DNA from 2 places in the Microbacterium sp. HM-570 genome. Region 1 is predicted to be linked to the other one. Evidence: predicted binding sites of a transcription regulator. Region 1 holds the regulator's gene; the other holds the start of a gene.
What was found. The regulator HspR, encoded in region 1, represses chaperone genes until heat shock. The targets are predictions, from matches to a motif close to AAGTTGAGTCNNNNNGACTCAACTT.
Positions count from the first base shown of each region.

Region 2: ACT9TC_RS06635 (Hsp20/alpha crystallin family protein) is a predicted target of HspR. The motif match lies at 8,586-8,610, and genes of this name have one in related genera.

Region 1 is NZ_CM135111.1:1,683,042-1,697,154, forward strand. Features, by position in the region: gene ACT9TC_RS07955 (tripartite tricarboxylate transporter permease) at 1-354, opposite strand, end outside; gene ACT9TC_RS07960 (tripartite tricarboxylate transporter TctB family protein) at 351-881, opposite strand; gene ACT9TC_RS07965 (tripartite tricarboxylate transporter substrate binding protein) at 939-1,928, opposite strand; gene ACT9TC_RS07970 (GntR family transcriptional regulator) at 2,008-2,694, opposite strand; gene ACT9TC_RS07975 (heat shock protein transcriptional repressor HspR) at 2,842-3,285, opposite strand; gene ACT9TC_RS07980 (DnaJ C-terminal domain-containing protein) at 3,314-4,300, opposite strand; gene ACT9TC_RS07985 (nucleotide exchange factor GrpE) at 4,313-4,954, opposite strand; gene dnaK (molecular chaperone DnaK) at 4,958-6,838, opposite strand; gene ACT9TC_RS07995 (MFS transporter) at 7,135-8,526, shown strand; gene ACT9TC_RS08000 (IS1380 family transposase) at 8,741-10,132, opposite strand; gene ACT9TC_RS08005 (MarR family winged helix-turn-helix transcriptional regulator) at 10,261-10,830, opposite strand; gene ACT9TC_RS08010 (MarR family winged helix-turn-helix transcriptional regulator) at 10,947-11,753, shown strand; gene dcd (dCTP deaminase) at 11,909-12,514, opposite strand; gene ACT9TC_RS08020 (MarR family winged helix-turn-helix transcriptional regulator) at 12,670-13,164, opposite strand; gene ACT9TC_RS08025 (DMT family transporter) at 13,204-14,046, shown strand; tRNA gene ACT9TC_RS08030 (tRNA-Gly) at 14,105-14,113, shown strand, end outside.
Region 2 is NZ_CM135111.1:1,395,851-1,409,963, reverse strand. Features, by position in the region: gene ACT9TC_RS06680 (Gfo/Idh/MocA family protein) at 1-908, shown strand, start outside; gene ACT9TC_RS06675 (sugar phosphate isomerase/epimerase family protein) at 905-1,918, shown strand; gene ACT9TC_RS06670 (DEAD/DEAH box helicase) at 1,997-3,751, opposite strand; gene ACT9TC_RS06665 (hypothetical protein) at 3,826-4,113, opposite strand; gene ACT9TC_RS06660 (hypothetical protein) at 4,122-4,343, opposite strand; gene ACT9TC_RS06655 (hypothetical protein) at 4,365-4,706, opposite strand; gene glsA (glutaminase A) at 4,822-5,760, shown strand; gene ACT9TC_RS06645 (CoA-acylating methylmalonate-semialdehyde dehydrogenase) at 5,761-7,254, opposite strand; gene ACT9TC_RS06640 (zinc-binding dehydrogenase) at 7,281-8,426, opposite strand; gene ACT9TC_RS06635 (Hsp20/alpha crystallin family protein) at 8,677-9,141, shown strand; gene ACT9TC_RS06630 (MarR family winged helix-turn-helix transcriptional regulator) at 9,207-9,641, opposite strand; gene ACT9TC_RS06625 (hypothetical protein) at 9,711-10,169, shown strand; gene ACT9TC_RS06620 (DUF2207 family protein) at 10,266-11,537, shown strand; gene ACT9TC_RS06615 (hypothetical protein) at 11,779-12,198, opposite strand; gene ACT9TC_RS06610 (MarR family winged helix-turn-helix transcriptional regulator) at 12,366-12,842, shown strand; gene ACT9TC_RS06605 (organic hydroperoxide resistance protein) at 12,902-13,324, shown strand; gene ACT9TC_RS06600 (hypothetical protein) at 13,664-13,948, shown strand; gene ACT9TC_RS06595 (GNAT family N-acetyltransferase) at 13,956-14,113, shown strand, end outside.

The DNA of each region.
Region 1 (14,113 bases):
GATGCCGATCGCCGACACGATCGCCGAGATCGTCAGGGCGAGCCCTGCGCGGCCCTGCTTGGCCATCGGGTATCCGTCGAGCGTGGTGGCGATGGATGCGGGCGTGCCCGGCGTATTGATCAGGATGGACGGCACGCGGTCGCCGAAGTTCGCGGCGACATAGATCGTCAGCAGCACCGCCAAGCCCTGCACGGGCTCGAGCGTCAAGGTGAAGCCGGCCGCCAGCGCTATCGCCATCGTGGCCGTGATGCCCGGGAAGGCACCGACCATGAAGCCCAGCAGAAGACCGACGAGCATGTACAAGAGGACGGAGATGTCCAGCAGCGCGCTGATCCCATCGACCAAGGGGTTCATAGGGGGATCCTCAGGAGCATGCCGAACAGCACGTAGATGAACGCGGTGAGTGCGAGCGGATAGATGACCAGGCCGAGCCGCTTGCGCTGCCCGTAGACGAGCATGAGCACGAACAGGTAGACAGCGGTCACGATCGGGAAGAGCTCGAACCGGTAGCCGAAGGCGACGATGGATGACAAGGACCACACGAAGACGAACGCCGCGGTGATGGCGAAGGTGACGATGACGCGGACGACGCCGCCCGGGCGCCGGACCTCGAGGTCCTCCCGCGATGGCGCGGGGCGGGCGATCGCGATCACGAGCAGCACGACCGACATCGCCACGCCGAGGGTGCCGAGAAGAAGTGGCCAGGAGCGCGCATCGAGCTGGCCCGGGGCAGCCTCCAGGCGAAGCTCGATCCGCGTAGACAGGAACAGGTATGTCGCCGTGAACGCGAGGGCCACGATCGCCAGGGCGATCTCGAGCGAACGCGCGGGCCGTGCCCCGTCGTGGGTGATGGGCACGTCGGTGCCGTCAGTCGTGGACATCATCGTCTTCTCCGTGAAGGAACGGGGCGGGAAGGATGCCTTCCCGCCCCGTTCGGATCAACCCAGCAGGTCCTGGAACAGGGCGAACTGCTCGTCGACGAAGGACGTGAACTCGGCCGAGTCGCGGTAGACGACGAGGTTGCCGGCGCTGGCCTGGAACTCCTGGTAGCCCTCGCTCTCGACCGCCTCGGCGATTGCGGCTTCGAGGGTCTCGCGCACATCATCGGGCAGGCCCGCGGGTGCGTAGATTCCGCCCCATCCACCGAACTCGACCTCTTCGCCGATGGCTTCCTCGACCGTCGGAACGTCCTCGACGCTCGGGTGCCGCTCATCGTTCATCACGGCGAGGATGCGCACGGCACCCTGCTGCGCGAGGGCCTCGCCGAGGCCCGAGACCGCTGCCACGACTTCTCCCGACGCTGCTGCGGCGACGGCGGTGGCACCGCCGTCATAGGCCACGGGCGTGAACTCGGCGCCGGTCTGGGCGCCGAGACCGAGCGTCGCCGCCTCCCAGATCGAGCCGGCTCCCGAGTTGGCAACGGTGACCGCACCGCTCTCGGCCTGTGCGATCAGGTCTTCGAGCGTCTCGATCCCGCTGTTGGCACCGACCGAGATGACGCCCGGCGCCAGCATGATCTGGCCCAGCAGGTCGTAGTTCTCGGGAAGCACGTCGGCGCCCTGCGTCGTGTTGAGCATGGCGATCTCGACCGGCCCGAAACCGATGGTGTAGCCGTCGGCGGGCTGTGCCGCCACGTACTCCATCGCGAGCGCGCCGGATGCGCCGGGCATGTTCTCGGGGATCACGCTGACCCCGAGGATGGACTCCAGCTCGGTGGCCAGCGCGCGGGACGACAGGTCGGACCCACCACCCGGGTTGGCCTGGATGATGAGGCGGATGTCGCCTTCGGGGTATGTCGACTCGACGGTCTCGCCGGACTCTGCGGCGTCGGGCTCATCGGCCACGGGCGTGCAGGCGGCAAGGCTTGCGGCTCCGAGGGCGAGGGCGACGAAACCTGCTGCGGTTCGGATGATGCGCGGACGGGGCATCTTTGCTCCTCTGGTGCGGGATCGACGTTGTTGTCGACTCGCCAAACCTACATCGTTGACTGTTAACAGTCAACGATGCTCACGAAGCTGTGACCTCCACCGCCGGGCGACGGGCCGCGAGTTCGAGCGACATCCGCTCCTCTGCGCCGGCGAGATGCGCCTCCAGCACCCGCGCTGCCGCCTCGATGTCTCCCGAGCGCATCACGTCGTAGAGCAGCACGTGATCCTCAGCGGACTCGTGAAGATCCTCGTCGTGGTTGATCGTCACCTCGAGCAGCGCCGCGAACGTGGGGAGGTACTGCTGCCAAGCCGCCTGCAGCCGGGGGTGGGCGGAGAGCTCGTATATATAGGAGTGGAACTCGAGGTCGGCGCGCGCGAATTCCGGTGCATCGCGGTCATCCGCGGCGCCCTTCATGCGGGCCACGCAGTCCCTCGACTGTTGCCATAGCGCATCGTCCTCCACGCGCATGGCCCGACGCAGGGCCAGCTGCTCCAGCGCGGCGCGCAGGCTGTAGAGCTGTTCGACATCCTCTTCCGTCAATCCGACGATGTAGACGCCGCGTGGGCGTTGAACCTCGACCAGCTTCTCGAAACTCAGTTGCGTGATGGCGTCGCGTATCGGCCCCCGGCTGACATCGAACTCTTCCGCGAGCGCTTCTTCCGTCAAACGTTCACCCGGCTTGAGCTCGCCGCGCACGATCCGCTGCCGCAGGATGTCGGCCACCTGCGTCCCGAGCGATACCGCACGCTCCACCCGTCTCGACACGCGGGCACCTCCTCGTTGACAGTCAACAGATTACGGTCAGGATAGTCCCGGGCCCCTGCCGTCCGCCGCCCCCGCCCCGCGAAACGTCGTATACGTCTTGAAACTGCCACCCTCAAAGGTGACATAGGTGGAGTTTCGCGGCGCACGTCAGGAGCCGGAGTCCGGGAGATGCCGGGGACGCCAGAGGACGATGTCGGTGGCTCGGCGGACCCGCTTGCCGTGACGGAGCGTGACGACGGCGCCCTCGGTTCCGGCGGCGAAAACCCTGGCCCCAGGGCGGTTGTCGCGCTCGGCACGAACCCGCTGCTCGAGCTCCCGTACGTGACGCCGGAGCGCCCGCACCTCGTTCTCCAGCTGCAAGATGCGGGCGATCGCCGGCAGGCTCATGCCTTCGGCCGACAACCGGGCCACCTCACGAAGCTCCCGCACGTGTCGAATGGAGTAGCGCCGCGAACCGCCCTGCGTACGGGCGGGCACGACCAATCCGAGCCGATCGTACTGGCGGAGGGTTTGCGGATGCATGGCAGAGAGCTCGGCTGCGACGGCGATGGCAAAGATCGGCGCATCCTCGTCGACCTCGTCGCCCTGCATTCCGCTCACCACCCCATCACCGAGCCTCTCAGCCCCGCGCCTTGGACATCAGGTCGGCACGCGGGTTCTCTTTCGGCTCCAGCTCGTGGAACCGCTCGAGTGCCTCGCGAGCCGCGTCGTCCAGATGCGCGGGAACAGCCACCTGCACCTCGGCGAGCAGATCGCCCGTGCCCTTCTGCGTCTGCACGCCACGCCCCTTGACGCGTAGCACGCGACCCGAGGGCGTTCCGGGGGCAACCCGCAGCTTGACGGGGTCGCCACCGAGCGTCGGAACTTCGATCGTTGCGCCGAGCGCCGCCTCGGTGAATGTCACCGGCACGGTCACGCGCAGGTTCAGGCCATCGCGCGTGAAGACGGGGTGCGGGCGGACCGTGACCTGCACGACGATGTCGCCGGTCTCGCCGCCATCCGGCGAGGGCCGTCCACGTCCGCGCAGACGGATCTTCTGCCCGTCTGCGACGCCCGCGGGGATCTTGACCTTGAAGGGGCTGCCGTCCTCACCCTGGAGCGTGATGGTCTCGCCCTTGGTCGCCGTGACGAAGTCGACCGTCGTCCGCGCCGTCATGTCCGCGCCACGCGTCGGTCCGCCGTAGCCACGGAAACCGCCGGATGTCTGACCGAACCGGCCGGATCCGAACGACCCGCCCGCGCCCTGCTGGTTGAACATCGAGAAGATGTCGTCGAAGTCGGGCTGGGGTCCGCCGCGGCCCTGGCCGAAGCGGCTGAAGACATCCTCGAAGCCTTGGTTGCCGCCACCGCCAGCGGTGAAACGTGCCCCCGAGCCCATAGCGCGGATCTGGTCGTACTCCTCGCGTTGACCGGCATCCGAGAGCACCGAGTACGCCTCGCTGATCTCTTTGAACTTCGACTCGGCCTTGACATCACCCTGGTTGGAGTCGGGGTGATACGTGCGCGCAAGCTTGCGGTAGGCCTTCTTGAGGTCGGCGGGCGTGACGTCCTTTTGGACGCCCAGCACGCTGTAGAAGTCCTTGTCGAACCAGTCCTGGCTAGCCATCGCTGCCTCCGTCTACTCTGCGGGCACGGCGACGACGACCTTGGCAGGCCGAAGTTCAACCGAGCCGAGACGGTAGCCCACCTCGACGACCTCGAGCACCGTCGGCGCCTCCGTTCCCGCGATGGGCTGCTGGAAGATCGCCTCGTGCACCTGCGGGTCGAAAGCCTCGCCGGCGACACCGAACGAGGTCACGCCGAGCCGCTCAGCGACCGTGCGGATCTTCTCGCCGATCGCCGAGAACGGTGTGCCCTCTTGCAGGTCGCCATGTTTGGCGGCGCGGTCGAGATCATCGAGCACCGGGAGAAGGCCCTTTGCGGCCTCGCCCTTCGCACGCTCGATCTCGCGCTCGCGCTGTTCTTCCGTGCGGCGGCGGTAGTTGGCGTACTCCGCCTGCAGGCGCTTGAGATCACCCAATAGGGCCGATTCGAGATCGGCCAGCACGGCTTCTTGAGCTGCGGCATCCGCGTTCTGCGGCGCACCGAGGATGTCGTCGAGCGTCAGCTCGTCACCCTGGGCGTCCGAGCCATCCTGCGACACCCCGTCCTGCGACACCCCGTCCTGCGACACGGGGCCGGAGGACTGCTCCTCCGGCCCCTGCGTGCCATCAGGACCGGCGCCCTGCCCCTCGGGGCGTTCGTCGTCCTTGTTTGTCATGTCCTACTGCTTCTTCTCGTCTTCGTCGTCCACGACCTCGGCGTCAATGACGTCCTCTTCCGGGTTCGGCGTCTCGCCGTTACCCGGTTCGGTCGCGTCAGGGTCGGTCCCTGCGCCCGCCGAATCGCCCGCCGCCTGCGACGAGGCGTAGATCGCTTCGCCGAGCTTGCCCTGGCTGGCGTTGAGGGTGTCGAACGCGGCCTTCACAGCCTCGTCGTCGTCGCCCGCAAGAGCCGTCTTCAGCGCGTCGACGTCGGCCTGCACCGACGACTTGACGTCCTCGGGCAGCTTGTCGGCGTTGTCCTGGATGAGCTTCTCGATCGAGTACGAGAGGGTCTCGGCCTGGTTGCGGACCTCGGCGAACTCGCGGCGCTTCTTGTCTTCCGCGGCGTGCTCTTCGGCCTCGCGCACCATGCGCTCGATGTCCTCCTTGGGCAGCGACGAGCCACCCGTGATGGTCATCGACTGCTCCTTGCCGGTGCCCTTGTCCTTGGCAGACACGTGCACGATTCCGTTGGCGTCCAGGTCGAAGGTGACCTCGACCTGCGGGATGCCGCGGGGAGCCGGAGCGATGCCGGTGAGCTCGAACGTTCCGAGCGGCTTGTTGTCGCGTGTGAATTCACGCTCGCCCTGGAAGACCTGGATCGCCACGGACGGCTGGTTGTCGTCGGCCGTCGTGAAGGTCTCGCTGCGCTTGGTCGGGATGGCCGTGTTGCGCTCGATGAGCTTCGTCATGATGCCGCCCTTGGTCTCGATGCCGAGGCTCAGGGGGGTCACGTCGATGAGCAGAACGTCCTTGCGCTCACCCTTCAGCACACCGGCCTGGAGGGCCGCGCCGACGGCGACGACCTCGTCCGGGTTGACGCCCTTGTTGGCTTCCTTGCCGGCCTCGCGCTTGACGAGTTCGGCAACGGCGGGCATACGGGTCGAGCCACCGACGAGCACGACGTGGTCGATGTCCGCAACCTTGATGCCGGCCTCGCGGATGACATCCTCGAACGGCTTCTTGGTGCGGTCGAGCAGGTCCTTCGTCAGGTCCTCGAACTTGGCGCGTGTCAGCGTCTCGGAGAGCGACACGGGGCCGTTCTCGGTCAGCGACAGGTAGGGCAGGTTGATGCTCGTCGAGCTCGAGCTCGAGAGCTCCTTCTTCGCCTGCTCCGCGGCCTCCTTGAGGCGCTGCAGGGCGATCTTGTCGCCCGCGACATCCACGCCCGTGGTGTCCTTGAACTGCTTGATCAGGTGATCGACGACCCGCTGGTCCCAGTCGTCTCCACCGAGGCGGTTGTCGCCGGCGGTCGAGCGGACCTGAATCGTGGAGAAGTCGTCGTCCTTGCCCACCTCGAGCAGCGAGACGTCGAACGTGCCGCCACCGAGGTCGAAGACGAGGATGAGCTCGTCTTCCTTGCCGCGGTCGAGGCCGTAGGCCAGGGCAGCAGCGGTGGGCTCGTTGATGATGCGCAGGACGTTGAGACCCGCGATCTCGCCGGCCTCCTTCGTCGCCTGGCGCTCGGCATCGTTGAAGTACGCGGGAACGGTGATGACGGCGTCGGTGACGCTGTCGCCCAGGTATTCCTCGGCGTCGCGCTTGAGCTTGCCGAGGATGCGCGCCGAGATCTCCTGCGGCGTCCACTTCTTGCCGTCGACGTCGAACGTCCAGTCGGTGCCCATGTGGCGCTTGACGGACGAGATCGTGCGGTCGACGTTGGTGACGGCCTGGCGCTTGGCGGTCTCGCCGACGAGCACCTCGCCGTCCTTCGTGAATGCGACGACTGAGGGGGTCGTGCGGAAGCCCTCGGCGTTTGCGATGACCTTGGGCTCGCCGCCCTCGAGGACGCTGACGACCGAGTTGGTCGTGCCGAGGTCGATTCCAACTGCACGTGGCATGTGTGTCTCTCTCTTCTTCGTGTGAGGCCGGGCGGATGCCGCGGCCTGAAGTCTGGTGCGTCTCGACGTCGTCCGGTTCGGGGTGAATCAGACGGGTTGAGCCGTTATGACTCAAGGGTATCCCTCACCCGCGAGAACGTCAAATGAACTTGATATGAACCGGCTCAACTTTGCTCGAACGCCGTTGCCGCGGCACCCGCAATGTCATAGCGGCGACCCGGGTATAGCCTGAGCGCGCCGCACCGTCGCGGCCCCGGGTCACCCGCCGTTCACCGAAGGGCCATAACTTGCCGCACATGAGCGACCCCGACCACCCGAACGCTGAGGCCCGCACGCCCGAGAACCTCGCCCGGGTGGCACCCGCGACATCCACCGATGCCCTGGCCGCCCTCGGCGCCACCGGCGACGGACCTGCGAGCACCAGCCGCAAGCGCGTCATCGCCTGGGGTCTCTGGGACTGGGGCTCGGCATCGTTCAATGCGGTCGTGACGACCTTCGTCTTCGCCGTCTATCTGACGAGTTCGAGCTTCGGCCCGGAGGGCACCGTCGAGGCGCAGCTCGGGTGGGCCCTCGCTGCCGCGGGCCTGCTGATCGCGCTTCTCGCGCCCGTGACCGGCCAGCGCTCCGACACCTCGGGACGCCGCAAGCTCTGGCTCGCGGTCAACACCTACATCGTCGTGGGCATCACCCTCGCCCTGTTTTTCGTGCAGCCGGACCCCTCGTTCCTGTGGCTCGGCCTCCTGCTCCTGGCCGCGGGCAACGTCTTCTTCGAATTCGCGGGTGTCAACTACAACGCGATGCTCACGCAGGTCTCGACTCCCCGCTCGATCGGACGCGTCAGCGGCTTCGGCTGGGGCATGGGCTACATCGGCGGGATCGTCCTGCTGTTGATCGTGTACTTCGGCTTCATTCAGGGCCTCTTCGGGCTACCGAGCGAGAACGGTCTCGACGTGCGCTTGTCGATGATCGTCGGGGCGGTGTGGTTCGGCCTCTTCGCGCTCCCCGTCCTGTTCGTGGTACCCGAGTACAAAGGCGCGGGCACGCGCCGCGAGAAGGTCGGATTCTTCACCTCCTACGCGCGACTCGGGCGCGACATCGCGCACCTCTGGCGCGACAGCCGCCAGACGGTCTGGTTCCTGCTCGCCAGCGCGGTGTTCCGGGACGGGCTGGCCGGGGTGTTCACGTTCGGCGGGGTGCTCGCGGCATCCGTCTTCGGCTTTTCGCCCGGCGAGGTCATCATCTTCGCGATCGCCGCGAACATCGTCGCGGGAATCTCGACGATCGCCGTCGGATCGCTCGACGACCGCATCGGCGCGAAGCCCGTGATTGTCATCGCCCTGATCGGTCTCATCGTTTCGGGATCGCTCGTCTTCTTCCTCCACGACGGCGGGCAGATCGTGTTCTGGACGGCCGGCCTCGCGCTGACCCTCTTCGTCGGGCCCGCCCAATCCGCGTCGCGAACCTTTCTCGCGCGCTCGATCCCGCCGGGACGCGAGGGCGAGGTCTTCGGGCTCTACGCGACAACGGGACGCGCTGTCTCGTTCCTCGCGCCGACGATGTTCGCGATCTTCGTGGGGGTCTCGGGCGAGGCCTACTTCGGCATCCTCGGCATCGTGCTCGTGCTGCTGGTCGGCCTGTTGCTTCTGGTGCCGGTCAAAACCGGGCAGCGCATCGCCGACCGCGCCTGACCGCCGCTCCCCCTACCCGTGCGGCGCGGATGACGGCCGACGGATGCCTAGCCTCGACCTTTCATGGTCGTTGTGAGCGGGGTCGAATGAGCGTGGGTGCGCTCGCTTGAACCTGATTCTGTCGCCTGGGTACGACAATGAGTCGCGTGTCGCTGCGTGGGCGGGGTTCCGGTCCGGGGCGGTGCTGTCGTGGGTGGACTGAAGGCTGCCGGCGTCAGCCGGGCGCCCGCGCGTGAGCGCGCAGCCCGGTGATCGCCGCGAGGGCCGTGGCGACCCAGGTTGCCCGGTCGGAGAGGTGCAGGGTCGTGCGCCGGCCGTGCCGCGCGATCGCTGCCGGGATGGAGAACAGCCGCAGCCGTAACCGTTTCGGTTCCCACCGGCGGGCGGCATCGGTGGGGTGCGCGAGCATTCCCATCCAGGCCATCAGTTCGGACGCGAGGGCCACGAGGTGGCACCAAATGCGGTTCTGATCGAACGCTTTCAGGGGCAGGTTGCGCAGTCCGGTGTCTTTCGCGATACGGATGCGGTCCTCGCAGCGCGCCCGCCGACGGTGCCGCAGCTCGAGGGCGGCGAGTTGCCCGCGGGCCGTGTTCGTGGCGAACGCGGTCAGGCGGTAACCGTCGACGTCATCGAACCGCAGTTGCGCGCCGGGGTGTGGTCGTTCGCGGCGCACGATGACACGCATCCCTGGCGGCCATTTCGTGAGGTCGAGGATCCCGGTGAACTCGGCGACATCCGCACCCGGGCGGCCTTCTTCGGCCGCGTTGTAGGCCGGTGCCCACACCTTCTCGGGGATCTTCCGATACAGCTCCGGGGTGAACTGAGGGAGCGTGAACCCCACCGAATACGCCAACCGGCGCCCGCTGAGCCACTTCACGAACTCGTGCGTTCCACCGGCACCGTCGGCGCGGATCAGCACGCTCTTCCCCGGCCGGGCCGAACCTCCGGGCAACTGCGCGAGCGCTTGTTTCACGACGTCGATGTGGTCCGCGGCGGTGTTCGAGCCGGCGTTGCCCGGGCGGAGCTTGATCGCGAGCGCCTCACCCGCCCCGGGTTTCCCGTGGTCGAGAAACGCGCACAACGGATGAAAGCCGAAGCCGCGCTTGTATGTCGGTGCGGCGTGTTCTTTCTCGGAGTGCGCGGTGATCAACGTCGCATCCAGATCGATGATCAGCGGGTCCTTCACCGTCGCGGCGTGACCGGGCGCGTGCTCACCGGCCAGCGACCACGCCCGCTCCCGAGCAGTGGCTCTCGCGGTGTTGATCGCAGCGATCGCGCGGTCCGGGTCAGCAGCGAGGGCCGCGATCGTGCGGGACACCGTCGGGTCTGATGCGACCGGCCCGAACACCCCTGGCTCGCCGCGGAGCACCCCGATGTCAGCGAGAGCGTCACCACCCAACGTGAGCGCGATCGCAAGATCCACGACAACTTTCCCGGGATCATGGATCGCAAACGGCTTCCGCCACGGCCCGAGAGCCTCGGACAGCGCCCGGTCAAGACCAGTGGCGCGTGCGGTTTCGGTCAGCAGCACACCGCCCGCTTGACCGATCGCGGACACCCTCGCGGTGTCAACATTCACGCGGGGATACGCTCCGGTATTCTTCACCCTGAAGGTGCTCCTTCTTGCGGATCAATACGACTCTCGACAAGCCTTATTCTCCCAGGTCAGGAGCACTTTCCCTATCCAACACGCACGGTCGCCGGACCACAAGCGTGAAAGCCCGAGGCTAGGGCTCAGGCGCTCGGCCATCCGTCCGCGAGCTTGTTCAACAGGCGCGCAAGATCCGCGCGCTCCTGGTCGGTGAAGGTCGACAGAGCGCGATCCACAGCCTCGCGACGGTCGCCGCGGAAGCCGCGCACAAGGGCAGATCCGGCATCCGTCAGTGCGACGCGGGTTCGACGCGCATCGTCGGGGTCGGCCTCCCGACGCACGACACCGAGGTCGACGCCCTGCTGCACCAGGCGGGATGCCCGGGGCTGATCGACGCCGATCGCGTCGGCGATCTCGCCAACGGACAGGGGACCGGATGCCTGAGCAAGGGTCTCGAGCAACCGCATTCGCGCAGGTCCACCCAGGCGCGGCGGCACCCATGGAGGTGAGCCCGCGTGCGGATGTCCGCCACGGTGCGGGCCGCCGCGCATCCACGGGGGTCCGCCGTGCATGCCGGCGCTGCGCGGGGGTCCGTCCTCGCTCCAGGGTGGTCGGGGCATCCGTCGGCCGCGGAGTCGGGCGAGAGCCGCGGCGATCGCGTCGGCATCGTCGGGCTGATGCGCGCCCGCAGCTCCGGAATCTTCGTCGGCCATGCCACCAATTTACATGCGACTTGACATAGACCGATTTACATGTGACAGTACATGCACATGCAATATGACATGCAATTGTGTCCGGCTGTTCATCCGGACACCTGAAAGGACTTTTCATGACTGACACACAGAACACCCCGAACGGCGGCCCCGACGAGGATCGCCCCACCCCTGCCCTCCCTCTCAGCTACTGGCTGCGCGCCGTGGAAGCGATGATCGGTCGCGAGTTCGCGACGGCTCTCGCCGCGGAGGACGTCGAACGACGCGATCGGATGCTGCTGAACGCGGTGTCCGGCGACATTGACGTGCCCGGCTGGCTCGCTTCCCGCGTGCACGGACGCGGCGGCAAACGTCTGCGCGCCCTGGCCGAACGCGGTTGGGTCGCTCGCACGGATGACGCCTGGGCACTCACCGACGAAGGACGCGCCGCGAAAGAACGCCTCGGCGGGATCGTCGACGGCATCCGCGAGCGCGTCTCGGGCGCCGTGAGCCCCGAGGACTACGCGACCCTGACCGCCTCGCTCGAGGCCATCGCCCGCGAACTGGGCTGGGATGGGAGCGAGCGGATGCCTCGCGGCGAGCGCGGACGCCCGGGCTTCGGTCCCGGTCGGGGCTTCGGTCCCGGTCGGGGCTTCGGCCCCGGCCGCGGGTTCGACCCGGGCTTCCGGCCCGGCTTTGGCCCGGGCTTCAGTCCGGGCTTCGGTCCGGGTCGTGCGTTCGGTGCTCGCTTCGCTCCGGGCGCCGACGCCGGATTCGGCCCTGGCTTCGGACACCGCGGCTCCCCCGAGCACTGCGGCCCCGAGGGTCACGGCGCGAAGGGCCACCACCACGGGCACCGCGGCGAGCGCCACGGCGAGCGCGCGTTCGAGCGCGGCTTCGACGCAGGCTTCCGCGCCGCGAAGGAGCGCGCCGAGGCATCCTGATGCCTCGGCCGGCGCGCGAGTGCGCCCGTTGCGCTCGAAAGAGCCGGTCATTGCCCGCGACTAAACGCACATCTCGGCAATAACCGGCGCACTCGCCGCGCAGACATCGATCCTCGCATCCGACCGAACAGGTTGGGCGCGAGGATCGTTTCGTGTCAGCCTCCGGCGGCACCCGAGTCGGTGACGCCGACGTCGGTGCGGTGGAAGTTCTGGAACGATCGGGACGCGGTAGGCCCGCGCTGCCCCTGATATCGGTTGCCGTAGGGACCCGAGCCGTACGGGTTCTCGGTCGGCGAAGACAGCCGGAAGAAGCACAGCTGTCCGATCTTCATGCCGGGCCACAGCTTGATCGGCAGGGTCGCGACGTTCGAGAGCTCGAGCGTGACGTGGCCCGAGAATCCCGGGTCGATGAACCCGGCGGTCGAGTGCGTGAGCAGGCCGAGGCGTCCGAGCGACGACTTGCCCTCGAGCCGGGCCGCCACGTCGTCGGGCAACGTGATCAGTTCGAAGGTGCTGCCCAGCACGAACTCCCCCGGATGCAGGATGAACGGCTCGTGCGGTGCGGTCTCGATCAGGTGGGTCAGCTCGGGCTGATCCTCGGCCGGGTCGATGAAGGGGTACTTGTGGTTGTCGAAGAGCCGGAAGTACCGGTCGAGCCGCACGTCGACGCTGGATGGCTGCACCATCTGCGGGTCGTAGGGCTCGAGCCCGATCCGCCGCGCGTCGAGTTCGAGCTTGATGTCACGGTCCGAGAGCAGCACGGCCTCAGCCTACCGAGCCCGTCGTGTTCGCAATTCAGTCTCCGCGAACCCGACCGCGCTGTGACCACCCGAAAACACGGGGGCGCAGGGCCCGCAGCCGCCGAGCCCGCCCCGCCGAGACTGAATTGCGAACCGCGCGACGCGTCCGAATCCGGTCACCCTTCGAGGGGGGACAGCCAGGCCCGCAGCAGCGGCTCGAGCTGCGCGCGCTGGCCGGGAGTGAGCGACTCCACCAGACGAGCCTCATTGCTCATGTGCGCGGCGAAGGCCTCGTCAATTGTGCGACGGCCCGCTTCCGTCAGCGCGACGACTCGGCCACGGCCATCCGCGTCGCTCTCGCGTCGATGCACGAGACCCGCGGCTTCGAGTCGGTCCAGGCGCTTCGACACCGCGCCCGTCGTGACCATCGTGTGGCGCGCGAGCTCGCCGGGCGCTGCCTCGAAGGGCGCCCCCGCGCGGCGCAGCGTCGCGAGCAGGTCGAACTCGCCCTCGTTCAGCCCGAAGCGGCGGTAGACGATCAGCAGTTCGTCCCGCAGGCGATCGCCCAGGCGATGGATGCGCCCAATCAGCGCCATCGGAGATACATCCAGGTCGGGCCGCTCCCTGCGCCACTCCGATTGGATCTGATCGACACGATCGAGAACACTCATCCGCCCACTATATCTTCCATAGAAGCTATAGTGTCTTCCATGGAAGTTAAATGGCGCTGGTTTCTGATCACGGCCGTCGCCCCCGTCGCGTGGGGCGCGACATATTTTGTGACACGCCAGTTTCTGCCCGCGGACTCGCCGCTCTGGGGCGCCGCGCTCCGCGCTCTGCCAGCGGGTCTGCTGCTGTTGCTCATAACGCGACGCCTGCCGCGCGGCTCATGGTGGTGGCGCTCGCTCATCCTCGGAACGCTCAACTTCGGCGGGTTCTTCGTCCTGGTCTACGTCTCGGCCCAGCTCTTGCCAACCTCCATTGCGGCGTCCGTCATGGCTCTCGCACCCCTGGCGCTCGCGGGCATGGCGTGGCCCCTGCTGGGCGAACGCCCGACGCTCCGCCTCGCGCTGGGCGCGGCGCTGGGGATCGGAGGCGTCACACTCGTCGTCGGCCTCGGCGCGGCAGGCATGGATGCCTGGGGCATCGTGGCGTCAGTGGCCGCCCTGCTGCTGTCGTCGTTCGGCGCGATCCTCACGACCCGGTGGGTGGATTCCACCCCCCTGGTTGCCACGACATCCTGGCAGCTGCTCGCCGGCGGGCTCGTCCTCACGATCCTGGCCGTCACGGTGGAGGGCGCACCGCCTCGAGTGGATACCGCGGGGGTCGTTGCGTACGCGTTCGTCGCCGTGATCGCGACGGCGCTTGCCTTCTTGTGCTGGTTCGCGGGGCTGCGGCATCTGCCCGCGCCACGGCGAGTACCCCCTCCGCATCCCGAGCCGATCGCGTTCGTAACTCAGTCTCTGCGAAACGGCCCGCGCGACATTCCCTTGAGATCCCGCGGACTTCCGGCTCACCGGCGTCCGACTCGGGCCGTGGAGACTGAATTGTGAACCGCGCGAGCGCAACAGTGCCCGTTTGCTAGGCTGGCCGGGCACCGCAAGGTGCTCTGGGGCTGTA
Region 2 (14,113 bases), 290 kb from region 1:
TCCACATCTGCACCCCCAACGCGCAGCACCTGCCGCTCGCTCTCGCGGCGATCGACGCCGGCAAGCACGTCATCTGCGAGAAGCCGCTCGCGCTCACCGCGGCGGACGCCTCGCGGCTGCAGATCGCCGCGAACACCGCCCGGGTCGTGACCGCGGTGCCGTTCGTCTACCGGTTCTACCCGACGGTGCGCGAGATGCGCGCCCGAATCGCAAAGTCGGGCGAGCGGATCTGGTTGGCTCACGGGCACTACCTGCAGGATTGGCTTTCGGACCAGTCGAGCTACAACTGGCGTCTGACCGACGGGGCATCCCGGGCCTTCGCTGATATCGGCGTGCACTGGTGCGACCTCTTCGAGTTCACGACGGGGCACCGCATCCAGAGACTGCACGCGTTGCAGTCGCGGTTGCACGACACACGCCATTCAGACGACGGCGAAGTCCCCGTCTTGACGGAGGATGGCGTGACCATGATGTTTCAGACCGACCGCGGCGCGACCGGATCGGTCGTGATCTCGCAGGCGACCCCGGGACGCAAGAACCGTCTCTGGCTCTCCCTGGACGGCGAGACCCGATCGTACGCCTTTGACCAGGAGAAGCCCGACGACCTCTGGGTTGGGGCGATCGAGGGTGTCTCCGTTCTGCCCAAGGGTTACGAGACGTTCTCTGACGAGGCGGTCGATCCGTATGTCACCGTCCCGTCGGGTCACCCGCAGGGCTACCAGGACAGCTTCTCGTTGTTCATGCGGGATGTGCACGCAACCATCGAGGGCAGGGCAGTCGACGGACTGCCGACCTTCGCGGATGGCGTGCGCGCTGCCCGGCTGACGGAAGCGGTGATCGCGTCGTCGATGTCTGGTCAGTGGGTCGACGTCTTCGCCGTGAACGAACGGGAGGTGAATGCCGCATGAGCGGATCTACGCATCCGGTTACGCTTTTCACCGGGCAGTGGGCGGATCTCCCGTTCGAGGAGGTCGCACGATTGGCGGCGTCGTGGGGCTACGACGGCCTCGAGATAGCGGCCTCCGGCGATCATCTCGATCTGCAGCGCGCCGAAGACGATCCCGGTTATCTTGCGTCGCGCCTCGAGATCCTCGATCGTTATGGCTTGCAGGTGTACGCGATCTCCAATCACCTCGCGGGCCAGGCGGTGTGTGACTCGCCGATCGACTTCCGGCACAAGGCCATCCTCCGCCCGCAGGTGTGGGGTGACGGGGACGCGGAGGGTGTGCGGCAGCGGGCCGCGGAGGACATGAAGCGGGCCGCTCGTGTGGCGCGTCGGCTGGGGGTCGACACCGTTGTGGGGTTCACCGGGTCATCGGTGTGGCCTTACGTGGCGATGTTCCCGCCCGTGCCGGCATCTGTCATCGACGCCGGCTACGAGGATTTCGCGGCACGGTGGAACCCGATCCTCGACGTGTTCGACGCCGAGGGTGTGCGGTTCGCGCACGAGGTCCACCCGGGCGAGATCGCATACGACTACTGGACCAGCGTTCTCACGCTGGAGGCGATCGGGCACCGCAAGGCGTTCGGGTTCAATTGGGACCCCTCGCATATGATGTGGCAGAACATCGATCCGGTCGGCTTCATCTGGGACTTCCGCGAGCGGATCTATCACGTCGACTGCAAGGACACGCGGTTGCGTCCGCTGAACGGCCGTGCCGGTGTTCTCGGATCGCACCTGCCCTGGGGCGACCCCCGTCGCGGCTGGGATTTCGTGTCGACAGGGCACGGTGACGTTCCGTGGGAGGATGCCTTCCGCGCGCTGGAGTCAATCGGTTACCGCGGCCCCATCTCCATCGAGTGGGAGGACGCCGGAATGGACCGATTGCACGGAGCCGCCGAGGCCGTCGCCTTCGTTCGGTCGAAGCTCTGGAAGACGCCGACCGATTCGTTCGATGCAGCATTCTCGAATCAGTGACGGGGCATTAACAGAAAGCCGTAGGCCCACTGCACAGCGTCGCGTGGCGGCATCCGCCCGTGACAGAGAGACGCGCGGTCACTGACGCGGCGGGCGGTCCTCGCGCTTTGCGGATCCGGCGAAGCGGTCCGGCTTCAGCTCGATGAGCTTGCCGCTGATACGGGTGTTCTCGAGGCGCTTGAGGGTGTCTCGCGGGAGGTCGGCCGGCAGCTCGACGAGCGAGAAGTCCGGGCGGATCTGGATGGCGCCGAAGTCCTCTCGGCGAAGTCCGCCCTCGTTCGCGAGCGCACCGACGATCTGGCGCGGCTCGACCTTGTGCCGGCGCCCCACGGCGATCCGGTAGGTCGTTCGCGCACCACCGCCCGTTCGAGCGCCGCTACGGGGGCCACGATCGGAACGTTCGTTGCGGTCACGCCCACCACGCTCGGGACGGTCCTGCGAATCCCGCGCGAAACGAGGCTCGGGTGCGGCATCCGGGTCGAGCAGCAGAGGCGTGTCGCCCTGTGCCACGACGGCGAGGGCCGCCGCAACGTCCGCCTCGGGGACGTCGTGGTGCTCGACGTAGTGCGCGACGATGTCGCGGAACAGCCCGATCTGTGCCGGATCCGCGAGGGCGGTCGTGATCGCGTCGTCGAACCGGGTCAAGCGCGTCGCATTGACGTCGTCGACGCTCGGGAGCTTCATCTCGGTCAGCGGCTGGCGCGTGGCTCGCTCGATCGAGGTCAGCATGCGGCGCTCGCGCGGGGTGACGAAGCTGATCGCCGCGCCCGTGCGTCCCGCGCGGCCCGTGCGGCCGACGCGGTGGACATACGACTCGGTGTCGATCGGCAGGTCGTAGTTGACCACATGGCTGATGCGGTCGACGTCGAGACCTCGGGCCGCGACATCCGTTGCGACCAGGATGTCGAGCTTGCCGCTCTTGAGCTGGTTGACCGTCCGCTCGCGCTGCGCCTGGGCGACGTCCCCGCTGATCGCGGCGGCGGTGTATCCGCGGGCCCGCAACTTCTCGGCGAGCGTCTCGGTCTCGTTCTTGGTGCGGGTGAAGACGATCATGCCCTCGAAGTTCTCGACCTCGAGGATGCGGGTGAGCGCATCGACCTTCTGCGGGTACGACACGATCAGATACCGCTGGGTGATGTTCGCCGAGGTCGTGGTCTTGGTCTTGACCGTGATCTCTTCGGGGTCGTTGAGGTACTGGGCCGAGATGCGACGGATCTGCGCCGGCATCGTCGCCGAGAACAGGGCGACCTGCTTGGTCTTGGGGGTGTCAGCCAGGATCGTCTCGACATCCTCGGCGAAGCCCATCTTGAGCATCTCGTCAGCCTCATCGAGCACAAGGTACTTCAGCTCCGACAGGTCGAGGGTGCGCTTCTCGAGGTGGTCCATGATGCGGCCGGGGGTACCGACGACGATGTGCACGCCGCGGCGGAGCGCGGAGAGCTGCTGGCCGTAGCCCTGTCCGCCGTAGACCGGGAGAACGTGCACGCCGCGCAGGTGCGACGCGTACTTCTCGAACGCCTCGCACACCTGCAGGGCGAGCTCGCGGGTGGGGGCGAGCACGAGGGCCTGCGGAGTCTTCTGCGAGAGATCCAGTCGAGACAGGATCGGCAGGGCGAACGCAGCGGTCTTTCCGGTTCCGGTCTGAGCGAGGCCGACGACGTCGCGGCCCGCGAGGAGCGGGGGGATCGTGGCGGCCTGGATGGCGGAGGGCGTCTCGTACCCGACATCCTTCAACGCCTTCATGACCGCGTCGTCGAGACCGAGGTCGGCAAATGTGGGCTCCGGACGGGCAGGCTCTGCCTCGACGGTGTCGTTCTCGTTCAGGTCGACCATGGTTTCGACGGTAGTCCCCCAACGGTTCCGCCGCGACTTGGCGCATCGCACGCGTGCGCCCGGGGACCGCCACGCTAGCGGGCAGCGAACACGGCCAAACCGATGAAGACCAGCCCCCCGGCCCCGAGCAGCGCGGCCGACGCCCACCGATAGTCGCCGTGCGTGAGGCGTGCGTACAGCTCGGTGACACGACCCGAGAGGGTCGGAAACCGGGACCAGGTCCAGGTGAGGACGAGGAACGGGCCGACCAGCGCGATCAGGAACACGACGTAAGCGGCGATGCGCAAACCGATGTGCTCGGTCAGCCCTGCGGTCACGCGCCCCGTCATGTACATGATGGGCAACGTCGTGAACCCGATCACCGCACAGCTCAGACCGAGCGGAAAGTAGCTGATCGCCGCATGATGACGTCGAGGCCGCCGCGGGCCGCCCGTCGCCGCAGGGCTCGATACGGCTGGATCGACGCCAGCCCCGGGCCCCCCGGAATGACGACGAGCGGAGTATCCGTTCGTGGCCCCGACCTCGTGTACGCGAGACGGAACGCGGGCGCATCGTGCGTTGCCGGGCGCAGTATCCGCTGGATGCGTGTCACGTCCCGAGCGTAAGGGGTGGGCTAGATCTCGTCGATGCCGGGGACGCCGTGGGGGATCTCTTCGGGCTCGGCCGGCTGTGCCCTGGGCCCGACTCGAAGCAGATTGATCTTCTCGCGCATGTACGAGATCGCTTCGGGGTTCGCCGGCGGTTGCAGGGCGGAATGCGTCGACTCGGCTATGAGGTTGGATGCGGCGTTGAGGACGAAGTCCGCCTCGACATCATCGCCGTCCTGACCGATTCCGCAGATACGAACGGTGTCGGCCGACTGCTCGGCACCCAGTAGCGCCGCGTACTCGATCAGGCAGTCGGACGTCTCGTCGTCGATGAGGATCGTACGGTCGGCAAATGAGATGCGTTTCACACGTTCCATTCTGCAAGGACCGGTGATTCGTGTCGCGGGACTTGACACAGGCAGCGGGGAACACACGCAGGCGGTAGCGGCCATGGCCGGAGCGACGCGTGACAGTCTGGGAGCTATGCCTTCACGTCGCGACGCCCGCACCTACGACCTCAAGGACCTGCGCGACCGTGTCATACGTGAGAGTGGTGGTGCGTTGGATGACAGCATCCCTCAGCTCGCCGAGGCCGACCCGGAGCTGCTGGGCATCGCGATCGTGCTGCCGGACGGATCCGTCCGTACGACCGAGCAGGCGGACGTCGCGTTCAGCGTGCAGTCCGCCGTCAAGCCGTTTCTCTTCGCCCTCGCCCTGCTCGACACCGACGGTGACGTGCTCGACCGGATCGGGATCGAGCCGACGGGCGAGGCGTTCGATGCGATCAAGCTCGAGAGCGGTACGGGGCGTCCCCCGAACCCCATGGTCAACGCGGGTGCCCTGCTGACCGCTGCGGTCGTCGATGGTGACGGTGTCGAGGGGCGGAACGAACGCATCCTGCGCGGTCTGTCGGCATTCGCCGGGCGCGAGCTCACCGTCGACGAGGATGTCGCCCGAAACGAGCACCTGCTCGGGGACCGAAACCATGCACTCGCGCACTTGATGCGTTCGGAGGGCACCCTACGGATCACCGCCGACGACGCCGTCGCGGTCTACGCGCGGGCATGCGCCGTGCTCGTCGACGCCGAAGCGCTCGCCGTGATGGGTGCGACGCTCGCGTTCGGCGGAGTGAACCCGGTCACCGGCAAGCGCGTCGTCCCCGCCGCAGTCGCGCGCGATGTCGTGTCGGTCATGGCCACGTGCGGTGTGTACGACGGATCGGGACGATGGATGCGCCGGGTCGGTATCCCCGCGAAGTCGAGCGTCTCGGGCGCGATCGTGCTTTCGGTGCCCGAGACCCTCGGCGCCGCGGTCATCAGCCCGCCCCTCGACGAGCAGGGGACGAGCGTCCGCGGCAGCAAGGCCTGCGACCTGCTGAGCGCCGAGCTCGACCTGCACGTGTTCGGGTCGCTCGGCGACTGATCAGGTGTTCTGCGGGAACCCCAGGTTGATGCCGCCGTGGCTCGGGTCCAGCCAGCGTGCCGTAACCGCCTTCTCTCGCGTGAAGAAGTGGAATCCCTGTCGGCCGTAGGCCTTCGAATCCCCGAACGCGGAGGCCTTCCAGCCGCCGAACGAGTGGTACGCGACCGGTACCGGAATTGGCACGTTGACCCCGATCATCCCGACCTGGATCTCGTACTGGAAGCGCCGGGCGGCACCACCGTCGTTCGTGAAGATCGCCGTACCGTTGCCGAACGCGCCCGAGTTGATCAGCTCGACGCCCTCTTCGTAGGTCGCGACGCGCACGATCGACAGCACCGGCCCGAAGATCTCCTCGATGTAGGCAGCCGATGTGGTCGGAACCCGATCCAGCAGGGTGGGGCCGAGCCAGAAACCGCCGGGCGCTCCGTCGGGAACGACACCCCGACCGTCCACCACGATCTCGGCGCCGTCGCTCGCCGCCACGTCGATGTACCCGGCCACCTTGTCGCGGTGCTCGCGGGTGACAAGGGGGCCCATGTCGCAGCCGCGGCGCCCGTCGCCGATGCGGAGCCCGGCCATCCGCTCGCTGATCTTCGCGATGAGCTCATCGGCAACCGGCTCGACTGCGACGACGACCGAGATGGCCATGCAGCGCTCGCCGGCTGAACCGAAGCCCGCGTTGACCGCCGCATCGGCGACGAGGTCGAGGTCGGCGTCGGGCAGCACGAGCATGTGGTTCTTCGCGCCGCCGAGCGACTGCACGCGCTTGCCGTGGCGCGCGGCCGTTTCGTAGATGTAGCGCGCGATCGGGGTGGACCCGACGAACGAGATGGACGCGACATCCGGATGCTCCAGCAGTGCATCGACCGCGACCTTGTCGCCGTGCACCACGTTGAACACCCCGTCGGGTAGCCCGGCCTCGGTCAGAAGCTCCGCCATCCACATCGCGGCGGACGGGTCCTTCTCGCTCGGCTTGAGGACGACGGTGTTCCCCGATGCCAGGGCGATGGGGAAGAACCACATCGGCACCATGGCCGGGAAGTTGAAGGGGCTGATGATCGCCGCGACACCGATGGGCTGGCGGAAGGAGTAGACGTCGACGCCCGTCGAGGCGTTCACCGAGTAGTCGCCCTTCAGGATGTCGGCGAAGCCGAGGGCGAACTCGAGCACCTCCTGGCCGCGGGCGATCTCGCCCAGGGCGTCCGAGACGACCTTGCCGTGCTCGGCCGTGATGAGCTCTGCCAGTTCGGGCTTGCGCTGCTCCAGCAGTTCGCGGAACCGGAACAGGATGGCCTGGCGGCGCGCGATCGATGTGTCTCGCCAGGCGGGGAATGCGGTCGTTGCGGCCGCCACGGCAGCGTCCACGTCGGCGGGCTCGGCCAGCACGACGGCGCCGCTCTGCTCGCCCGTGGCGGGGTCGTAAACCGTGCCGAGTCGGCGGTCATCGGAGTCGTGGCGCTCGCCATTGATCCAGTGCGGGATGCGCGTGGTCATTGTTCTCGTTTCGTTCGTAGATCGGGTCAGTCCATGACGACGACGGCGCGTCCGGTGATCTCGCCCCGGGCGAGTGCCTGATACGCGGCATCTGCATTGTCGAGGGTGTAGCGGCGCGTGACAAGGCGTGCGGTGTCGAACCCGCCGGCCTCGGCAATGTCGACGACCGCGGGCAGGTCCTCGCGCGTGCGCGCACCGAACGATCCGGTGATCGTGTAGCCGCGGCGAACGAGGGGGGTGATCTCGACCTCGGCGGCCGCGTCGCCGGCCGCGATGCCGATCGCGACCATCCGGCCCCCGTCGGCGAGCAAGCCGATCGCCTGTCGGAAAGTGGCGGGGTGACCGAGCGCCTCGAAGGCGACGTCGACACCCAGACCATGACCCAGACCGCCGGTGATCTCGCGGACGGCGGTGGCGGCATCGGTCTCGCGCGAGTTGACCGTGTGCGTCGCGCCGAGGGCCATGGCGGCCTCGAGTTTGTCGTCGGCGACGTCGATCGCGATGATCGGGTCGGCGCCCGCGGCGCGGGCCATCTGAACGACTCCGCTGCCCACGCCGCCGACCGCGACGATCGCGACCGCTTCGCCCGGTCGGACATCGCCCGCGCGGTGCACGGCACCGTACGCGGTGAAGGCGGCGCATCCGAGGACGGCGGATGTGACGGGGTCGAGGTCGTCCGGCAATCGCGTCAGCGCGGTGATCGGCACGACGGCGTATTCGGCAAGCCCGCCCATCGAGTACATGGCGAGGAAGGAGCCATCCGGCATCGAGAGGCGGCTCTCGCCGTCGTACAGCGTGCCGTTCAGGCGGTTCTGCCCGAAGAACTCCGCGCACAGGTCGTCACGCCCGCGGGAGCAGGCGGGGCAGTCGCCGCAGGGCATGATGAAGGCCCCGATGACCGTGTCGCCGATCGCGAGTCCCGTGGTCGGGGGAGTGTCGTCACCGAACGCGACGAGCGTGCCGCTGATCTCGTGGCCCATCACCGCCGGCCGGGGAAAGCGCACCTCGCCCCTCATGACGTGCAGGTCGGTGTGGCACACGCCGCACGCGATGACCTTGACGAGCGCCTCTCCCGCCCGCGGCACGGGGCGGGGAACCTCGAGGATCTCGAGCCCCGGTCCATCCGCGCGCAGCACGGCGGCATTCATCGTTCGGGGCGCTGTGGCAGTCATGGTGATCCTCGACGTCATCGTTCAGGGCTCGTGTTCGCAAGCATGGCAAGTTCACCACGGGCCCGGCAAGGGACGTCGGTGCGGTTGTCGCTGGATGAAAACGTCCGCGGTGCGGGATCGAATTATTGGCACTCTCATACGTCGAGTGCTAATCTGTGATTGTTGAGTCGAGTCGGCTCAACTCATCAACTCCATATCGAACCCGTTCATTGCCGGACGCGAATCCGGCGCAACAAGGAAGGACACCACCATGGCGACATACGACCCGTTCCGCGACCTCGACCGCCTCGCGACGAGCCTTCTGGATGCGCGGCGAGGCCCCCGCCGCATGCCGATGGACCTCTACCGCGATGGCGACCACTACGTGCTGACCGCCGATCTGCCCGGGATCGACCCGGGGTCGGTGGACATCGACGTCGACGGCCAACTGTTGACGATCCGCGCCGAGCGCACCCTTGCGGCCGGCGACGGCGTCAAGTGGATCACCCGCGAGCGTGAAGCGGCGAGCTTTTTGCGGCAGCTCAACCTCGGTCAGGGAGTCGACACCGACCGCATCTCTGCGAGCTACAACAACGGCGTGCTGTCGGTGACGATCCCCGTCAGCGAGCGCGCCAAGCCACGCAAGATCGAGGTGGCGACGGATGCCGATGCTTCCGTCATCGCAGCGCGCGAGTCGGGAGCTGACTCCTCGGGGCCGCAGCTCATCGAGCAGTAGTCAGAACCGCGTGTACAACGGATGCCGCGCCCTCCGGGGTGCGGCATCCGTCGTTTGCGGCGTGCTCAGTCGGTCGTTTCGCGCAGTTTCGCCGTCAGGCCGCGGAGCGCTTCGAGTTCGTCGTCGCTGAGCCGGGACATCCGCTCGGCGATCGTGCGTGCGTGCTGCGTCGCGACGGCGCGAAAAGCGGCCGCACCCGCCTCGGTCGCGCGGACGAGCGCACCGCGACCGTCATCGGGGTCGGCGCATTTGGTGACCAGGCCGCGGACCACCATGCGGTCGACGAGGCGAGAGACGGACGGCTGGCTGACGAGCATCCGTGCGGTCACATCGCGCAGTCGCGCGGTCATCTCGGGTCCGCGTGTCACGGTCAGCAGCACGTCGTACTCGCCCTGTTCGAGGCCGGTGCCGCGGAAGTCGCTGCTGATCTCGGTGAACACCTCGTGCTGCGCGCGGAACAGACTCTCCCACGCTTCAACGGCGAGGCGGCGGTTCGTCATGCCGTACAGGCTACTTGCCTACGGCCGGTGGCGGGCGGGTCGCGGAGTGCCCGTGTCTAGGCTGGGCCCATGCGTGCATTGCTTCGAACGGGACTGATCGTCGCGATATCGATCGCGGTGTCGTTGGTCGTCGCTCTGGGCGTAGGTGGCGGTGTCGCATCCGCATCCGCGGCCGAACGGGGCGTGGGACCGGGTCATGCCGCAGCCGTTCCGGGCGACGTCGACGACTTCTCGTTTGCGAGCCTCGACGTCGAATACACGCTGACGCGGGTCGAAGACGGCACCAGCCGGATGCGGGTGGTCGAAACCTTCGTCGCCGTCTTCCCCGAGTCCGACCAGAACCGAGGCATGCGGCGGCTGATCCCCAACAGCTATCTGAACACGCCCCTCTTCCCCTCTCTCGTTTCGGTGACGGACGAGGCAGGTGCCGAGAGGCCCGTCGAGACCGACGACGAAGACGACTTCCTCATCGTGACCTCGCGAGCGGACGACTACATGCACGGCGCGCAGACCTATGTCTTCACGTAGGACCTGCAGAACGTCACGCGGGGCCTCGACGACACCGCTACCGATGAGCTGTACTGGGATGTCAACGGCGAGGAATGGGCACAATCGTTCGACCGAGTGGCTGCGCGCCTGATGCTCGACGGTGACCTGGCCCCAGCGGCTACCGGCGACGTCGCGTGTTATCAGGGCTCGACCGGCTCGACGGGTCGCTGCGAGATCCTGATGGCGACCGACTCGGCCGGAGCCGTGGTTACGGCTCGCGCGGCACCGTTGGCGCCGCGGCAGACGATGACGATCGCGGTGGCCTTCGAACCGGGCACCTTCGTCCCGTTCGATTCGTCTCCCTTTGCTTCGCCGGTCGGATGGTTGCAGGGCGGGGCGACGCTCGTCGCTGTGCTGGCCGTGGTCTGGGCCGCGGTCATCCGGCGGCGTCGGCTGCGTGATGAGCCGGGCCGCCCGACGGTGATCGCCGAGTACGACCCGCCGCCGGGGCTCGACGCGCTCGAGTCGGCGGTGCTGTGGGGTGCGCCGACGAAGGGCATTCCGGCGGAGGTGCTGGAGCAGGCGATCGCGGGCTCGATTCGAATCGTCGAGGGCGAGCGCAAGTGGGGCAGTCAGACGTTCGAACTCGAACTGGTGGACCGTTCGCGGGCCGACGAGAACGGCCGGGAGCTGCTCGACGGGATGTTCCCCGACGGGCAGACGACGTTCACGCTCGGCAAGAGTGACGCTCGGGTTTCGCGAACGGCGCAGAAGATCCTGAAGGAGGCGGATGCGACGCTCGCGGCGATGGGTGTGCGCCGTGAGGTGCCGGGAATTGTGCGAGCTCGGCCAATCCTCGTCGGAGTGCTCGCGGCGGTCGCGTCCGTGATTCTGGGCGTTGTGGGTCTCGAGGGCGGGATCACACCCGCATGGTCTGTTCCGCTGCTCATCGCGGCGCCCATTCTCGCGATCACGGCGGGCGTGCTGGTCTCGCGCCGTCCGCTGACATCGCGCGGGGCTGAGCTGCGCGACCACCTCGCCGGAGTGAAGTTGTTCATCGAGTGGGCGGAGGCGGACCGCATCCGGATGCTGCAGTCTCCGCGCGGCGCCGAGCGCTCGTCGATCGCCGTCGACGATCCGCGCCAGATGATCAGGCTGTACGAGCGCCTGTTGCCCTACGCGGTGGTGTTCGGTCAGGAGAAGAAGTGGGCCGAACACATCGTCGTCTACTACGGCGACTCGACGCCCGGTTGGTACTACGGCACGAGTGCGTTCAGCGCGGCTGCCTTCTCATCGAGCATCTCTTCCCTGTCGACGAGCTCGTCAACGGCGTCGACCTCGGGTGGGTCATCCGGCGGCGGTTCCGCGGGCGGTGGCGGTGGCGGAGGTGGCGGCGGCGGGGTGTAGTCGCCTCCGGTGTGAGCTCCGCGCAAGAGTAAGGGCCGGTCAGAGAAGCTTCTGACCGGCCCTTGTCCCTTGCACCAAGAGTGTCCTGCAATCACATGTCGGGAGCTGCCACAGCAAACAACTTCCGTGCTTGCACTCTATAACGGCGAGGTAACGATGGGCAAGGATTGTCGTTATGTTTCTGTGATTTCCTGACACGTCCTCAGGCGCTGCCCGTCGTGATGGTCCCCATGGGGCGTCGTCACTCAGCTTCGGTCGCGGGCGTCCAGGCAAGCCACTGATTGCCCTCGTGAGCGATGGCCCAGTCATCGCACAGCAGTACCGAATCGATCGAATACACATCGATGTCGCTCTCGACGTCCATGGTCGGCGAGGACGTGCGCGGGACCGCTTCGCAGCCCTCCGGCTCGGTCGCGGAGTCGTAGCGGACCGTCATGGTGTTCTCCGCCCGGGTGGAATCCACCGCCGTGATCGCTTGTGCGTCGGCGGGAAGCCAGCTCGCGATGCCGGAGTGCTCCCGTGCAAACTCCGTCGCGTTCGTGAAGTTGGTCTCGACGCTGCCGTGTGCCGCTGCGTCGTATGCCGTGCAGCCGCCGAGGATCAGGACGATGGAGACCAAGCCGAGGGCCGCGAGGCCCGGGGCAGGGGAAGTTGTGTTCATGCTTCCACGCTACGAATCCCGTGCACGGGGGTCGTCCGGCGAAGGGATGACCCGGCCTCAGTCGTGAGGATGACTCGGCTGGGATCGGTCTGCGGATGGGCGCACGTGGTCGTCCCCTGACGGCACGATCAATGAGTTATAAGTTGTGCACAACTAAATTGCGTGCAATGCTTCTGCATATGACCGCATCGCAGAACGCCGATCGCCGGATCATCGATGACATGCTGTGCTTCTCGCTCTATGCGGCCAGCCGTGCGACGACCCAGGCCTACCGACGCATCCTGAAGCCGTGGGGGCTGACGTATCCGCAGTACCTCGTTCTGGTCGAGCTGTGGGAGCACGAGCCGCGCACAGTCGGCGAGCTCGGGGGCGACCTGGCGCTCGATTCGGGAACTCTTTCGCCCCTGCTCTCGCGGCTCGAGAAGCTCGGTCACGTCGCTCGCACACGCTCGAGCGATGACGCGCGCGTCGTGTCGATCCATCTGACCGCTCAGGGGCATGCGCTCCGCGACGAGCTTGCTCACGTGAGCGACGAGATCCGCCGTTGCCTCGCCGTTTCACCCGCCGCCGCGCGCGCGTTGCTCGCCGATCTGCATGCGTACACGGATGCCGTGGATGCATCTATCGCCGCTGCATCCGCGTAGAGCCGCTGCCAAACCAAACGTCCACCCGATCGTCACACAACGAAGAAGGAAGCTCCGCCATGGAAACGCTCTACACCGCAGAAGCCCTCGCAACCGGCGATGGCCGCAACGGCCATGTCGCAACGGTCGGCGGGCTGCTCGACGTCGACGTCCGCGTGCCGAAAGAGATGGGCGGCTCCGGCGACGCGCTCAACCCCGAACTGCTCTTCGCCGCGGGCTACGCGGCGTGCTTCCACAGCGCTCTGCTGAGCGTCGCGCGCAGCCAGAAGGTTGCGCTGCACGACACGAGTGTCGGCGCGCGCGTAGGAATCGGATCGAACGGCCAGGGCGGGTTCGGCCTGTCGGTCGAACTCGAGGTCGTTATTCCCGACGTTCCCGCCGAACAGGCACAGTCTCTGGCCGATGCCGCGCACCTGGTCTGCCCGTATTCGAACGTGACGCGGGGCAACATCGAGGTCGTCGTCCGGGTCGTTGAGGACTGATCCCCGCGGCTTGCCGCACACACGGTGAAGGGCCGGTCAGAGAGGCTTCTGACCGGCCCTTGTCCCTTGCACCAAGAGTGTCCTGCAATCACATGTCGGGAGCTGCCACAGCAAACAACTTCCGTGCGTGAACTCTATAACGGCGAGGTAACGGCGAGCAAGGGTTCGTCGTTATCTTTTTGTGATTTTTTCTGCGGCTGTCGGTGGTCATGCGCACTGTCAGCGCTGCCACGCAGCTTGTCAGTGGCTGCACGGATGTTTGGTGCGGCCAGGAATCTTGTCAGCGGATCCGTCCCGCGGTGGAGTTGCAGCAAGGATGCTGCTTCTACCCTGGGGCGTATGAGCGAATTCCTCGGGTGGGGTGCAATCGGGATCGTGCTCGCCATCCCGATCGTCTTTGGGGTGGTGGGAATCGCAACACGCCGGCGCCATCATGCTGGCGATGCCACGGCACCCTCATCTGCGGGTTTGCTCGGATTCGACGAACTCTTTCACCCGTCTGCTCATAACGCGCGGATCGAGTGGGAGGCCGAGCAGGAGATTCCCGCCCCGGCGCCGACGCCCGACAAGGGGCCGGGTGTCATCGAGGCTGGCAGCAGGATCGTGATTGAGGTCTCTGAATGAGGACGTCATGCTGAGCCTCCGGCAGCGCGCGGATGTCGACATTTCGACGGTGATCGGTTGGATTCCCGAGGCGAGGGCGCTGTACCTCTTCACGGGATCCCGGTTGGTGTGGCCGCTGACAGTGGATCAGCTGGCAGCCATGACCGTGACTGGTGACGTAATCGC